3 regions of the Shinella sp. 20P9.1.1 genome follow, and region 2 is predicted to be linked to each of the others. Evidence: riboswitches for the same ligand, from Rfam matches in the RefSeq annotation. Region 2 holds a riboswitch; each other region holds the start of a gene.

Region 1 (4,939 bases), on a different contig from region 2:
GGCGTCACACCGGAGCCCGCCGAGATGAAGAGGTATTTTTCCGCCGGATAGCGCACGAAGGAGAAATCGCCGAGCGGCCCGAAGGCCTTCAGCTTCATGCCGGGGCGCAGATGATCGAACATCCAGCGCGTGCCGATCGAGTTCTTCTGCGCTTTCACCGTCACGGCGACGGAGAAGGGCCGCGAAGGTGTCGAGGAGAGCGTGTAGGTGCGCATGACAGGCTCGTCTTCCGACACCGGCAGTTCCAGCGTGACGAACTGGCCCGGCAGATAGCGGAACCAGTTCTTCTGATCGGAGCTGAAGGTGAACGTCATCACATCGGCCGTCTCCACGGTCGCGGCGATGCATTCAAGCAGGTTATGGCGATCGTGCCAGGGGTGAAGTTCGTCGAAATGGCGGAAATGGCTCGAAATCGTCATGTCAGGCCACCCGCGACATCGGTTGCTTGTTGTCCAGCCGGTCGATCATGAAATTCGAATACCATTCGACGAACTGCATGACGCCGCCCTCGTCCTCCGGGGAATAGGGGCCAGGCTGGTAAGCCGGCGAGCGAATGCCGAAAGCGTTTTCCTCGACGATCTGGCGGTCCTGATCGTTGGTCTCGGTCCAGACATGGGTGAGCTCGTCGAGCCGGTAATCGACACCCTCGACGGCATCCTTGTTGACCAGCCACTTGGTCGTGACCTGCGTCAGCTCGGGGCCGAGCGGCAGGACGCGGAAGGTAATGGCATGATCGGCCAGCACATGGTTCCACGTCGTCGGATAGTGGAAGAGCAGCAGCGTGCCGATGCCACTTTCCTGCACGTCGTTCGACAGCGGGCGCTGGACGGCGCGCGCACCGGACATGGTGTAGCTCTCGGCATCCTGGATGAGCGGCATGCGGGCCGCGCGGAACTGGCCGGTCGGCGACATGCGGAACTCGCTCGGCAGGCCGGATGCTTCGCATTTCGCCCAATGCGCGGCAATCACAGGGTCGTCCTTGGCGCCCTGCACGCCCGTCGCAGTCGGTGCTTCCGGATAGGTGCGGCAGAGTTCGGGATGGTTGGCGGCGCAGTGATAGCACTCGCGGTTGTTTTCCCAGACGAGCTTCCAGTTGCCCTTCTCGATGATCGTGCTTTCGAAGGCGACCTTGGTTTCGCCGAGCCGGTGGCGCGCAAGATAGGGTTCGGCATTGGCACGGAAGGCGGAGAAATCCGGGGTTTCGTCGGCGAGGCAGATGAAGATGTAGCCGCCGAGGGTCTCGCAATGGATCGGTTTCAGGCTATGCTGCGTCCTGTCGAAATCCTCCGCCATGTGGCGGGCGAAGAGCAGCGAACCGTCGAGCTCGTAGGTCCACTGGTGATAGGGACAGACGAGCTTGGCCGAGGTGCCCTTGTGCTGGGTGCAGACGCGCGAGCCGCGGTGGCGGCAGGAATTGTGCAGCGCGCGGATCGTGCCCGAGCGATCGCGGGTGATGACGACGGGATAATCGCCGACCTGCACGGTAAAATAATTGCCGGCCTTCGGGATTTCGCAGTCATGGCCGATGAACAGCCAGTCGCGATACCAGATCGTCTCCATGTCGAGCTTGTAATGGTCGGGGTCGATGTAGAAGGCCTGTTCGAGGCTGTGGCCTTCACGCCGGTTCTTGAGCTTGCGGAGCACGTCGCTGCGGATATCCATGGCAATCCTCATAGGTCCAGTTTGGGGATGAGGCGCACGGAGGAGACGGCATCCGGGCGTGAAAACGCCCGGCGTGCACGCTTCCCGGCCGCCCGCCGCAGCCAGTCACGATCTTTTCTCCAGGCTGGTTTCCGGGCTGAGGAGTGGTCATTGCAGGACAGGACCTGCGGACCGATGCGGCGCCTTCCCAGACAGTCCGTCCAGTGGCTTTGTGCCGCGTTTTCTCCAACACCGTTGCGGGGGCAGCGCCGGAATCTGACCGGCTTCCCAATTCTCCGCCCTCCCTAGAAGGCGACACCTTGAGTGTCTTTATCTAACCGCAAGAATCGTCGTTCGACATGCCAAAAAACGACGTGACTTCATGATTTGACGACAGTCGAAAAATGAATGAGAGTCTTTTAGAAACGACATTTGTCGATTTATATCAATATAATATGCCTTTTAATCATGCGTAGAGGCGCGAGAGCAGGCAAGCTGGGCGCTAAAGAGGCAAGTTGTCATATTGCGACCATCGAAACCGCCCTGCAAGGATTGAGGGTCCGAACGGAAAGGAATGCTTAACGGCGTTTCCATAAACTTCCGCGATCAGGGCGCGAGCACGGAGTGCCGCGCGAACATGGAGCGCCGGGCGTGCAGCAGCAGACGAAGTTTCGATACTACGACGCCGTCGCCTACAAGCGCGCGAACCCGCCGAAATCCGCCGTGCATACGGAATTCCTGCGCACCGGCCGCATCGACCGCACCCCCGACAGCTGGAGCCCGAGCGAGAAGCGCTACCTGTCCTACGAGGAGGTGGCCGAGCGCACGGGCCGCAAGCTGGAACGCGCCGGCTCCGTCACCCACGACCGCATCAACGGGTTTCACCGCTCGATCCAGTTTCCGAAGCTGATCTTCCACCGCACGCTCGCCGAAACGCCGCATCTCGGCTACTGCCACATCACGGTGGCCAATTCGAGTTTCGCGGATTTCCAGAACGTGCAATGGGCCTTCTACATGGCCAATTTCTTTGCCGAGATCGGCGAGGAAGAGCAGTTCTTCGCCGGCATTTCGAAAAAGCAGAGCCGCATGTATTTCGCCGTCGCCATCACGCCGACGGACCACGAAGGCCGCCTGACGATCGATCGCAAGGTGCGCGGCAACGGCGTGATCTTCCGCACGGATGATCCCAAGCTCGCCATGAAGAACGTACTGATGCTCGGCGCCCGCAACGAGGCGCTGCGCAAGATCATCAGCGCGCTTTAAGTTTTCCGGACGCAAAACCGCTTCACACTTTTGCTGGAATTGCTTTTCACGCTCTATACAGCATCCACTCCTTGCCCGCCGGCACCTCGTCGCCGCGACCGTAGACGACGATCTGGTCACCGCCGGATGCCTTCGCCTCCAGAAGCGCCCGCTCGCAGGCCGAGGACAGGTCCAGCGCGCTTTCGGCGCGATCCGACATGCAGACACCGGCCGACAGGGTAAGATGGCCGAGATTGCGGTTGGTGCGCGGATCGCGCAGCGCCACCGTCTGGAAGGCGGCGCGCAGCAGATCGATCAGCCGCTCCACCTCCCCCTCATCCGAAGTGTTGAACAGGAAACCGAAGCGCAGGCCGTCGAAACGCACGGCGAGGTCGTTTGACGGGAAGGCCTGGCGGATGAGGCCGCCGTAGAAGGTCACGAGATGGTCGGACAGCGCCTCTATCTGGGCCGGCGAGAAGCGGCGTTCGGCGTCTACTTCCGCCACGACGACGCCGCAGAGCATCGGCAGGGAGGGGTTCGCATAGACGCGGGCGAGAGCCTTGTTGAAGGCACGGCGGTTGCCGAGCCTGGTCGGCGGGTCGACGAACTTCATCGCCTCGAATTCCGCCATTTCCTTCTGGATGCCGTCCATGGTGGCCGATTGCGCGGCGACCTTCTCGGCCATCTCGGCGGTGTGGGTGACGCGCTGTTCGGTGGCGCGCTGCAGAGCTTCGAGCGAGCTGCCGAGTGCACCGCCGACGCTGCCGATCACCTGCGACGCCTCGCCGATCAGGCGGCCGTAATCGTTGAGCGAGGAGCGTTCCTGGCTGAGCAGGTCCATGAAATTGCTCATCTCGCTGCTGATCGCGCCGGCCGAGCGTTGCAGCACGCTCGCCTCGTGCTGGTGCGGCAGGTATTTCCTGCCGAGTTCGTCGAGCGCGGCCTGGGTCTTGTATTTGCCGAGCGCGATGAAGTCGCGCACGAGATCCGGGTTGCTGCCGGCATAGGCCTCATAGACCAGTTCGTAATTGCGCGGCAGGCCGTCTATGCCCATCTGCTTCATGGCCGTTGCAACGCGCAAGGCGACGTCGGTGGTCGAGGATTTCCTGTTAGCCATTCAGATGCGGACCTGCTTGCGGGACTTTTCACCCTGACCGTAACAGCCCGGTCTTTCGGCCGCTCTAATCCGGCCGTTCGAATTTTAGCCATCCGCCGAACTCTTGGCATTTGCCGACAAAGCGCTGTAAAGGAAGCGGCAAAGACGGAAGGGCGAGATGGCTGATATCGTTGATACGCGCACGGATGCGGAGGAAGCGCTGGCGCGCGCCACCGCAACGCTCGGCCGCGGCGTGCCGGTCGCCATTCCCACCGAGACGGTCTATGGCCTGGCCGCCGACGCCACCAATCCGCTCGCCATCACCCGCATCTATGACATGAAGGGCCGGCCGCGCTTCAATCCGCTGATCTGCCATATGGCCGATCTCGCCATGGCGGAGAGACATGCGGTGTTCGACCCGCTGTCGCGAAAGATCGCCGAAGCCTTCTGGCCGGGGCCGCTGACGCTGGTGCTGCCGATCCGGCCGGAGAGCGCCATCCATCCGCTGGCGCGCGCCGGGCTCGATACTGTCGGCATCCGCATTCCCAAGGGGTTTGCCAGCCGGCTGCTCGCCGCCTTCGGCAAGCCGCTCGCCGCGCCCAGCGCTAACACATCCGGCCGCATCAGCCCGACCACGGCCCGCCATGTCGCCGACGATTTCGGCGCGAAGCTGGAGCTGGTCCTCGATGGCGGGCCGGCGGTCGTCGGGCTCGAATCGACGATTATCAAGGTCGAGGGCGGGACGATCCGCCTGCTGAGGCCCGGCGGGCTGGACGCAGCCGACATCGAGCGCGTCACCGGCCTGCCCGTTCTGCGCAACGAGACGGCCGGCGCGACCATCGAGGCACCCGGCATGCTCGCCTCGCATTATGCGCCCGATGCGCCGGTGCGGCTCGATGCCAGCGACGTGCGGCCGGGCGAAGTGCTGATCCGCTTCGGGGGCACGCCGCTTCCCGGCGA
Region 2 (4,939 bases):
GCCCATCCAGGCGCCCTCGGAGGGATTGTAGAGGCGGCGGCGGTGCAGGAGGTAGAAGCGCGTGCGGCCGTCATAGGCATAACGCGCCGAAAGCGCCGCGATCTCGCGCTTGGCGTATTCCAGCACTTCGAGGTCTGCGGGGGTTTCCTCGACTTGGGCGTCCGTCCAGTCGCTGACCAGCGAGAAATAGATCTCGCCGCGCGGGTTGGCGAGGTAGTGCACCTCGAGATTGCGCACGAGTTCGTCGACATGGTCGCGCTTGGCGATCAGACAGGGCACGACGACGAGCGTGCGCGCATCGTCCGGAATGCCGTCCTTGAATTCGTAGCCGACGAGCCGCGAGGGCGTGACGAAGAAGGTGACGAGCGTGTTGAACAGGCCCGACGCGCCTTCCGAGGCCGGCAGCGCGAAGAGCACCAGCATGATCAGCCAGGCGCCGTTCGGGATATCGAGCTGATCGAGGAAATAGAAGACCGCGATCATCGCCAGAAGCGTCAAGAGGATGTTCGGCCCGGCAATGGCGAACCAGTCGAGCTTGCGGCCGAAGCGCACGATGCGCTGCACGATGGAGGGACGGTAGCCGATACGCTTTTCAAGCTGCTTGCGCTTCTTGCCGACGAGGAAGGCGGCGACATTGGCCTTGTAGTCGAGATCTTCGACATGGGCGGTCGCATCTTCCGCCGTCATGGCGAGCGCGATCTCCGTGACTTCAAGCTCCGTCTTGCCGGAGCGGCGGGCGAAACGCTCGATCGTGTTGCGGTATTTGTTGCGCGAGCCGAAATCGAGGTCGGAATAATCCGAGCCCTGGCGCAGCGCCTCGTCGAGGCGGCTGACACTCTCGAACCAGACGGGCCATTCCGTATCGTCGACGGTGCGCAGGCTCTTGATGAGCGAGCTCATCGTCGCGTTGCCGGAGGACAGGCGGTTGTTTTCCGAGACGATCAGTTCTTCGAGATCACTGCCGCGGCTCTCGATCTTGCGCTCCAGCCACTGGATCACCACACCGGACGCCTGCAGGCCATCCCGCAGCCGGTAGAGCAGCTGCGTGACGAAGGTGTTGTCCTCGACGAAGTTCTCGATCGAGCGCAGATACTGGATGCTCTTTTCGGGATCGTTCAGGCGCACCAGCTCGTCGGCGACGTCATTGGCCTTGAAGCGCATCTTGCGGGAGCGCTCGACACGGCTGGAGATGCGGCGCAGGTTTTCGAGCAGCACGAAGCGGATGAAGGACGGCAGCGCCCAGAGTTCACCGATCTTCAGCGCATCGATCTTCTGGAAACCCTGCACGAAGGCCGTCAAGCTTTCATGCGAGATGTTGCTCTGGGTATGGGCGACGTAGAGCCAGGCCAGCACCAGCGTGCGCGGCACCGCCTGCCCGTCGATCTCGACGGTCGGCAGCTGGCGATAGAAACGGCGCGGGAAGTCGCGGCGGACCTCCTGGATGGCCTCTTCGATGACGTAATAATTGTCGAGCAGCCATTCGGCGGCGGGTGTGATCTGCGCGCCCGACTCCACGTCCTTGGCCGTCGCCTGATAAACGCGGAAGATTTCCTTCTCGTTTTCCTTGTGCCGGGCGCGGAATTCGAAGGGCCGGAAACCGGGCAGCGGCGCGGTCTTGTCGCGCGCCAGCGCCTCGCCGCATTCGGCCAGCTCCTCCAGCGTCAGATAGGTGGCGCGGATCGAATCGTTATAGTCGATCTGCTTGGCGTCTGCGTCGCGGGCGGCGTGCGGCGTATTATGAAGGGACATATTTCTTAATCTGGATCCGGCCATGTTGAGCCATCCGGCAAAGGCCTGTGCGCCGGAGGGTTTTTTGCGGGCAGGTTTCGTCTCTGTGCCGCGATCAGCCATGACACCATGCGACGCCCTCATGGCGCTGACGGAAAGAACATGGCTCAGGCGACACGCTGATTGGCATCCTGGCCGCGTGGTGCATGAAAACGGCATTTTTTAGCCGTAAGGACAGAGACTTGCAACATCTGAGCGTATCGGGATGGCTCGGCATTGGCCCTCATCTGCGGTTTTGGTGAATCACGCCCTCGCCGGCGAGATGAGCGAGGGGCAGGAGGCAGGCGGAAGCCCAAATGCATTGCTGAGAAAAAAGTTCCGGGCCTGTGCATCGTGTTCCCGCATCCTTGACTTACTTACCGCGTCACGCCAGTCTCCGGCCGTCAGGGTCTTCCGAGTCGCATGCGGCTCGGAGGCTAAGAGGGAAGCCGGTGCGATGCTCCAAGGAGGATCAAGACCGGCGCTGCCCCCGCAACTGTGAACGGCGAGCCGATGTCGCTCCATGCCACTGGTGTGAACCACCGGGAAGGCGAGACAAAGGCAATGACCCGCAAGCCAGGAGACCTGCCCTGACACGTCTGTAACGTCCATGGGCGGGGTGTCCCAAGGGTGCGCTTGTTGTCGCCCGCGGGCGAGTTTTTCAGCAGCGTGCGTCCGGTCATCCCCCAATTTTCAATTGGGGAAAAAGAAATGTTTCAATTCACCGATATCCAGCCGTCCGGCACCGGCAAGCCGGAATCCGTCTTCATCTCCTGGCTGCTCTGGCAACCGCGCGGCGCCGATCTTCCGGTCGAGGCGCTGAAGGAGGTGGACAAGCTTGCCCGTTGCCAAAGCGCCGACCCTGACATCATCCGCCTCAAGGCGCTGTTCGCCTCGCTTGCTGGGGCGAATGAACCGATGCACTAGGGCCAAACCACATAAAGATATATTGACATAAAGATATCTTTATGTGAACTCCGATGCAGACGATACTGCATCGGAGGGTTTCCCCATGGCCACTTCCCACCTGGACGACCTGTTCGGCCCCGAACAGCCGAAGCGGGACGGTCGCGAGATCCGCGCCGCCCTCGAAGCCGCCGCCCGCGAACGCATTCTCGTGCTCGACGGCGCCATGGGCACGGAAATCCAGACGCTGAAACTGGTCGAGGACGATTTCCGCGGCGACCGTTTCGGCGATTGCGCCTGCCACCAGCAGGGCAACAACGATCTGCTGACGCTGACCCAGCCCGGCGCCATCGAGGACATCCACTATCGCTACGCGCTCGCCGGCGCCGATATTTTGGAAACCAACACCTTCTCCTCCACCACCATCGCCCAGGCGGACTATGGCATGGAGGACATGGTCTATGAGCTGAACCGCGACGGCGCGCGCCTTGCCCGCCGCGCCGGCCTGCGTGCCCAGCAAAAGGACGGCCGACGCCGCTTCGTCGCCGGTGCGCTCGGCCCGACCAACCGCACCGCCTCCATCTCGCCCGACGTCAACAATCCCGGCTACCGTGCCGTGACCTTCGACGATCTCAGGATCGCCTATGCCGAACAGCTGCGCGGCCTCATCGACGGCGGTGCCGACATCATCCTGATCGAGACGATCTTCGACACGCTGAACGCCAAGGCCGCGATCTTCGCCACGCGCGAGGTCTTCGAGGAAAAGGGCATCGACCTGCCCGTCATGATCTCGGGCACCATCACCGACCTTTCCGGCCGCACGCTGTCCGGCCAGACGCCGGAGGCTTTCTGGAATTCCGTGCGCCATGCCGATCCCTTCTCCATCGGCCTCAACTGCGCACTCGGGGCCAATGCCATGCGCGCCCACCTCGCCGAGATTTCCTCCGTGGCGCAAACCTTCGTCTGCGCCTATCCCAATGCCGGCCTGCCCAACGCCTTCGGCCAGTATGACGAGACGCCGGACGAGATGGCCGCCCAGATCGAAGGGTTCATGCGCGACGGCCTGGTCAATATCGTCGGCGGCTGCTGCGGCTCGACGCCGGACCATATCCGCGCCATCGCCGAGGCGGCGTCGCGCCACAAGCCGCGCCAGATCCCGGATATTCCGCGCCACATGCGCCTTTCCGGCCTCGAACCCTTCACGCTGACCGAAGCCATTCCCTTCGTGAATGTCGGCGAGCGCACCAATGTCACGGGCTCGGCGAAATTCCGCAAGCTGATCACGGCGGGCGACTATGCAGCCGCTCTCGACGTCGCGCGCGACCAGGTGGCGAACGGCGCGCAGATCATCGACATCAACATGGACGAGGGCCTGATCGATTCCGCCAAGGCGATGGTGGAATATCTCAACCTCATCGCCGCCGAGCCCGATATCGCCCGTGTTCCCGTGATGATCGACAGTTCGAAATGGGAGGTGATCGAGGCCGGCCTGAAATGCGTGCAGGGCAAGCCGCTGGTCAATTCCATCTCGCTGAAGGAAGGCGAAGAGGCCTTCCTGCACCATGCCAAACTGGTGCGCGCCTATGGTGCCGCCGTCGTCGTCATGGCCTTCGACGAGAAAGGGCAGGCTGACACCAAGGCGCGCAAGGTGGAAATCTGCACCCGCGCCTACACGCTGCTCACCGAAATCGCCGGCCTTGCGCCGGAAGATATCGTCTTCGACCCCAATATCTTCGCGGTGGCGACCGGCATCGAGGAGCACGACAACTACGGCGTCGATTTCATCGAGGCGACCGCCGAGATCACCGCTACCCTGCCGCATGTCCATATCTCGGGCGGCGTCTCCAACCTCTCCTTCTCCTTCCGCGGCAACGAGCCAGTGCGCGAGGCGATGCACGCCGTCTTCCTCTACCACGCCATCCAGGCGGGCATGGACATGGGCATCGTCAATGCCGGCCAGCTCGCCGTCTATGACACGATCGAGCCGGACCTGCGCGAGGCCTGCGAGGACGTGGTGCTGAACCGCGTGCCGAAGGCCGGCGGGACCGCGACGGAACGCCTGCTCGACATCGCCGAGCGCTTCAAGGGCGCGGCCGGCAAGGAGGCTCGGGAGCGCGACCTCGCCTGGCGCGAATGGCCGGTGGAAAAGCGGCTGGAACATGCCCTCGTCAACGGCATCACCGAATTCGTCGAGGAAGACACCGAAGAGGCACGTCAGAACGCGGAGCGTCCACTGCACGTCATCGAGGGTCCCTTGATGGCCGGC
Region 3 (4,939 bases), on a different contig from region 2:
CAGCGGCTCGTCGAGCAGGAGCAGCTTCGGCCGGGCGATGATGGCGCGGGCAAGCGCCACACGCTGCTGCTGTCCGCCCGAGAGCTGGCGCGGCTTGCGGCCCTCCATGCCTTCCAGCCCGACCATGCGCAACGCGTCGCCGACGCGCCGGGTGCGTTCCGCCTTAGCAACACCGGCGACTTCCAGCGCATAGCCGGTGTTTTCGCCGACCGTCATATGGGGGAAGAGCGCGTAGTTCTGGAACACCGTGTTGACCGGGCGGCGATAAGGCGGTCGGTCGGTCATGTCCTCGCCGTCGATCAGGATACGCCCGGCGTCGAGCTGGACGAAGCCGCTGATCGCCTGGAGCAGGGTGGTCTTGCCGCAGCCCGATGGTCCGAGCAGCGTCAGGAACTCGTTGCTGATGACATCGAGGTCGATCGCGTCCAGCGCCGTCACGGTCTGTCCCTCGGGCGTGGCAAAGGCCTTCGCCGCCTTTTCCAGGCGGACTATGGAATCTCGCATCGTCGTTCCCCATTAATGTTATAAAAATAACGCTTGTGCGATTTAGATATCTGGATACCATTTGTTCATCCAAGTCAACGGCCGAAAGAAGCCGGGACGGGAAAGACGGTGCAAAGGAAAGCGCCGGGGCCACGACGGGCCAAACCATCAGAGGAGACTATTCGATGCCGAAATCGCATGATGCCGGTCTGTCCGGCTTTCGCCGCGCCGCTTTTTCGCTCGCCGTGCTCATGGCCACGACGGGCATGGCCAGCGCCGCCGAGCTCAACGTCTATAACTGGGGCGAATATATCAATCCGGAGGTCTTGAAGAAGTTCGAGGAGGAAACCTCGATCAAGGTCAACCTCTCGACCTATTCCTCCAACGAGGAAATGCTGGCCAAGATCCAGGGCGGCGCCACGGGCTATGACATCGTCTTCCCGTCCGTGCATATGCAGGACATCATGGCCAAGCTCGATCTTCTGGAGAAGACCGACATCAACAAATATGAAGGCTTCAAGAATATCGATCCGGCCTTCCTGCGCGCCAAGAGCGACCCGAACGGTGAATATTGCCTGCCCTATGCCTGGGGTTCGGTCGGCATCATGTACAACCGCAAGGTGCTCGGCAAGGATATCACGGGCTGGAAGGACCTGATCGAGACCGTGAAGGCCAAGGGCCTGAAATTCACCCTGCTCGACGACATGCGCGAAGTGCTGGCGGTCGGCCTCATCCTGAACGGCCACAAGATCAACTCGACGGACCCGGCCGAATTGCAGCAGGCGGCGGACACGATCATCGCCATGAAGCCGGATGTGGCGGCCTTCACCTATGACGAGCGTCCGATGGTGCAAGCGGGCGACGTGGCGGCCGGGCACGCCTTCGTCGGTGCGATGGTGGATATCTTCGCCAATGAAAAGGACCTCGGCTACGTGATCCCCGAGGAGGGGGCGACCATGTACCAGGAGGATATCTGCGTGCTGAAAACCGCGCCGAACAAGGACAACGCGATCAAGTTCCTCCAGTTCTATACGCGCCCGGAAATCGTCGCTCTCAACGTCTCGCAGCAGACCAACGGCACCGCCAACGTGCCGGCGCGGGAATTGACCCCGGAAAAGATCAAGAATAGCAAGGAAATCAACCCGCCGGCCGAGACGATGGCACGTCTCCAGATATTCGAGGATCTGGGTCCGGCCCTGCGTCAGGTGGACCGTGTCTGGACGCGGGTCAAGACGGCGCAATGAGCCCGGTGTGAGTGCGGTTGATACCCGCCCGTCTTTGGACGGGCGGGATTTCGAAGAGAGGGGCGACGTGTCGAAACGCATTCTGAAGCTCGTTCAGTCCGACGACCTCAGGCGGTCCAAATCCGACAAGCTGATCGCCCATTACATCGAGCGCAACATCGCCGAGCTGCCCTTCGAGACGGCGCGGTCGATCGCCCAGCGCTTGGAACTCTCGCCCATGACCATCGGCCGCTATCTGCGCCGCATGGGTTTCGACGGGCTCGACGAGCTGAAGAGCGAGCTGCGCCGCGGCAGTTCCAACCCCGCCTGGCAGGTCAAGGGACAGGTCGGGCGATTGGAGCAGGACCGCAAGGACGGCAAGCTGCTCGCCGGGCTCATCCAGCAGCAGATCGACAATCTCGGCGAGATTTACGCCATCACGACCGCGCCGGAATGGCAGCAGACGATCGACGCGCTGATCGGCGCGACGGAGGTCTATGTCGCCGCCTATCAGAACGTGCGCGGCATCGCGCAGTATTTTGCAAGCCAGCTCTCCTACACCCGCCCGCGCGTGCAATTCGTCGACGGCGTCAACGGCACCTATGCCGAAGTGCTCGACGGCTCCGTCGAGGGGCGGCTGCTCTTCCTGCACGACGTACGCCGCTTTGCCGCCAAGGCCCGGCCGCTGGCGCTGGAAGCCCGGCGGGCCGGCGTGAAGGTCGTGCTGCTGACCGATGAATTCTGCCCCTGGGGGCCGGAAGTCTCCGACATCTGCCTCATCGTGCCCGGCTCGCACGGGCCGCTTTGGGATGGCGCCGCGACCATGACGGCGGTGATGGATCTCATGTTGAGCAACATCATCGTCGAGATGGGCGACGAGGTGAGCGAGCGTGTCGACCGGCTGACACGCCTGCAGGATGTCTTCGGGGATTTCGAAAGCTGATTTTCACCGTCACCTTGACGCCGCCGAACGGTGCGGACTAAGGATGGGACGACGGTTCCCCGAAGGATGACTCCCAGGGGATTAATAGGGAACACGGTGCGGATGACCCAACAGGGACCCATTCCGTGGCTGCCCCCGCAACTGTAGGCGGATTGCCGCCTGTCCTCGTGACGCGTCTCGCGTCATGCCACTGTGCGTTTGCACGGGAAGGCAGACAGGCAGCAGATATCCGTGAGCCAGGAGACCTGCCGTCAGAGCCGAGAGTGCTGCTTGCCATGCACTCCAGATCCAAGTCACGGGCGGGGAAGCCCGGAACAGGAGACGCCATGACGAGCCAGACTGCCGCCCGCGGCAGACCCCTAATCGTTTTCTCCCGACCGCATTCGGTGCGCCCTTCGTGGTCCATCGGCTGAGCCCGCACGCCTTCACTCTCCGGGAGAAATCCATGACCTTGTTTTCCGCGGCCCTGCGCGCCGCATCCCTCGCTTCCGCCCTTGCCGGCGCGGTAACCCTCATCGCCTCCGGCACGGCCCAGGCCGCCGAGACGCAGTATCCGCTGACGCTGCAGAATTGCGGCCGCCCGGTCACCTTCCAGAAGGCGCCGACGCAGACCGTTTCGATTGGCCAGAGCTCGACCGAAATCCTCTACATGCTCGGCCTGGCCGACAAGGTGGTGGGCACGGCGCTGTGGGTCGGCCCGGTCATCAAGGGCTATGAAGACGTCAACGCCAGGATCGACCGTCTGGCCGACAACGAGCCGAGCTTCGAAAGCGTGCTCGCCAAGAAGCCGGATATCGTCACGGTGCAGTTCCAGTGGCAGGTCGGGCCGGAAGGCGTCGTTGCCAAGCCCGAGCAGTTCGAGGAGCTCGGCATTCCCGTCTACACCTCGCCGTCCGATTGCGTCGGCAAGGAAAACAGCGCGGCCAGCGACGGCGTCCGCCATCAGGTCTTCACCATGGAGCTGGTCTATCAGGAGATCCGCGAGATGGCGCAGATCTACGATATCCAGGACAAGGGCGAAGAGGTCGTTGCCGCGCTGAAGGCACGCGAAGAGGCGGCCCGTGCCAAGGTTGCCGCCGCCAAGGACAGGCTCTCGGCCGTCTTCTGGTTCTCCAGCGCCGCCGATGCCGATCCCTATGTCGCCGGCAAGAACGGCGCGCCGGGCTACATCATGTCGGCGCTCGGCATCGAAAACATCATCAAGACCGAGGACGAATGGCCGACCGTCGGCTGGGAAACCATCGCCAAGGCCGCGCCGACGATGATCGTCGCGGGCTCGATGGAGCGCCGCCGCTATCCGCTCGACAGCCTTGAGGCGAAGCTCGACTTCCTGAAGACCGACCCGGTCGCAAGCCTCATGCCGGCGGTGAAGAGCAACTATGTCTTCGACATGGACGCTCAGGCGATGAACCCGACGATCCGTACCATCGAAGGCATCGAGCGTCTGGCCGATGCTATTGAAAAGGCTGGTTTGGCCAAGTGATCTCCGATCGTCCCATCCTGCTTCGGACGGGCGCCGCTTTCGCGGCGCTCCTTCTGTTGCTGTTTGCGCTCGGCGTCGGCGCCGCAGTCGGCGAGACGGCCATCCCTCTCGACGTGGTCGCCAAGACGGTGGCCAACCGCCTCTGGCATGCAGGCTACCCGCTGGAGCCGATCGACGAGGGCATCATCTGGAACTACCGGCTGAGCCGGGCGATGGTGGCTGCCTGCTGCGGCTCGGCCCTGGCGCTCTGCGGCGTCATCCTGCAATCGCTGCTGCGCAATGCGCTGGCCGATCCCTATATTCTCGGCATCTCCGCCGGCGCTTCGACCGGTGCCGTCAGCGTGGCGATTCTCGGTATCGGGGCCGGTGCCCTAACGCTGCCGGCCGGCGCCTTCCTCGGCGCGCTCGTCGCTTTCGGCCTCGTCAGCGCGCTCGCCTTGCGCGCCGGGCGCGGCACGAGCGCAATCATCCTGGCCGGCATCGCGGGCTCGCAACTCTTTAACGCGCTCACCTCCTTCATCGTCACCAAGGCGGCGAGCGCGGAGCAGGCACGCGGTATCATGTTCTGGCTGCTCGGCAATCTCTCGGGCGTGCGCTGGCCGGATGTCTGGCTGGCGCTGCCGGTAGCGATCCTCGGGCTTCTCGTGTGCCTGTGGCACGCCCGCGCGCTCGATGCCTTCACCTTCGGCACGGAATCGGCCGCCTCGCTCGGCATTCCCGTGCGCCGGGTCTATGTCGTGCTGATCGCCATTTCCGCGCTGATGACGGCGACCATGGTTTCCATCGTCGGCTCGATCGGCTTCGTCG

The links. A riboswitch is a leader RNA that binds a small molecule or an ion and turns the genes downstream of it on or off. The one in region 2 is predicted to bind cobalamin.
Region 1: another riboswitch for cobalamin. It lies ahead of AC27VQ_RS23475 (aromatic ring-hydroxylating oxygenase subunit alpha); the one in region 2 lies ahead of AC27VQ_RS15875 (hypothetical protein).
Region 3: another riboswitch for cobalamin. It lies ahead of AC27VQ_RS01210 (ABC transporter substrate-binding protein); the one in region 2 lies ahead of AC27VQ_RS15875 (hypothetical protein).

The regions. Positions count from the first base shown of each region.
Region 1 covers NZ_JBYOLC010000018.1:27,100-32,038, forward strand. The annotation lists gene AC27VQ_RS23470 (FAD-binding oxidoreductase) at 1-419, opposite strand, end outside; gene AC27VQ_RS23475 (aromatic ring-hydroxylating oxygenase subunit alpha) at 421-1,662, opposite strand; cobalamin riboswitch at 1,768-1,979, opposite strand; gene AC27VQ_RS23480 (DUF6656 family protein) at 2,293-2,904, shown strand; gene AC27VQ_RS23485 (diguanylate cyclase domain-containing protein) at 2,951-4,000, opposite strand; gene AC27VQ_RS23490 (L-threonylcarbamoyladenylate synthase) at 4,158-4,939, shown strand, end outside.
Region 2 covers NZ_JBYOLC010000008.1:195,967-200,905, reverse strand. The annotation lists gene AC27VQ_RS15880 (glycoside hydrolase family 94 protein) at 1-1,749, opposite strand, end outside; cobalamin riboswitch at 2,158-2,374, shown strand; gene AC27VQ_RS15875 (hypothetical protein) at 2,479-2,694, shown strand; gene metH (methionine synthase) at 2,780-4,939, shown strand, end outside.
Region 3 covers NZ_JBYOLC010000001.1:265,083-270,021, forward strand. The annotation lists gene AC27VQ_RS01195 (ABC transporter ATP-binding protein) at 1-504, opposite strand, end outside; gene AC27VQ_RS01200 (polyamine ABC transporter substrate-binding protein) at 735-1,727, shown strand; gene AC27VQ_RS01205 (MurR/RpiR family transcriptional regulator) at 1,795-2,649, shown strand; cobalamin riboswitch at 2,685-2,916, shown strand; gene AC27VQ_RS01210 (ABC transporter substrate-binding protein) at 3,095-4,132, shown strand; gene AC27VQ_RS01215 (FecCD family ABC transporter permease) at 4,129-4,939, shown strand, end outside.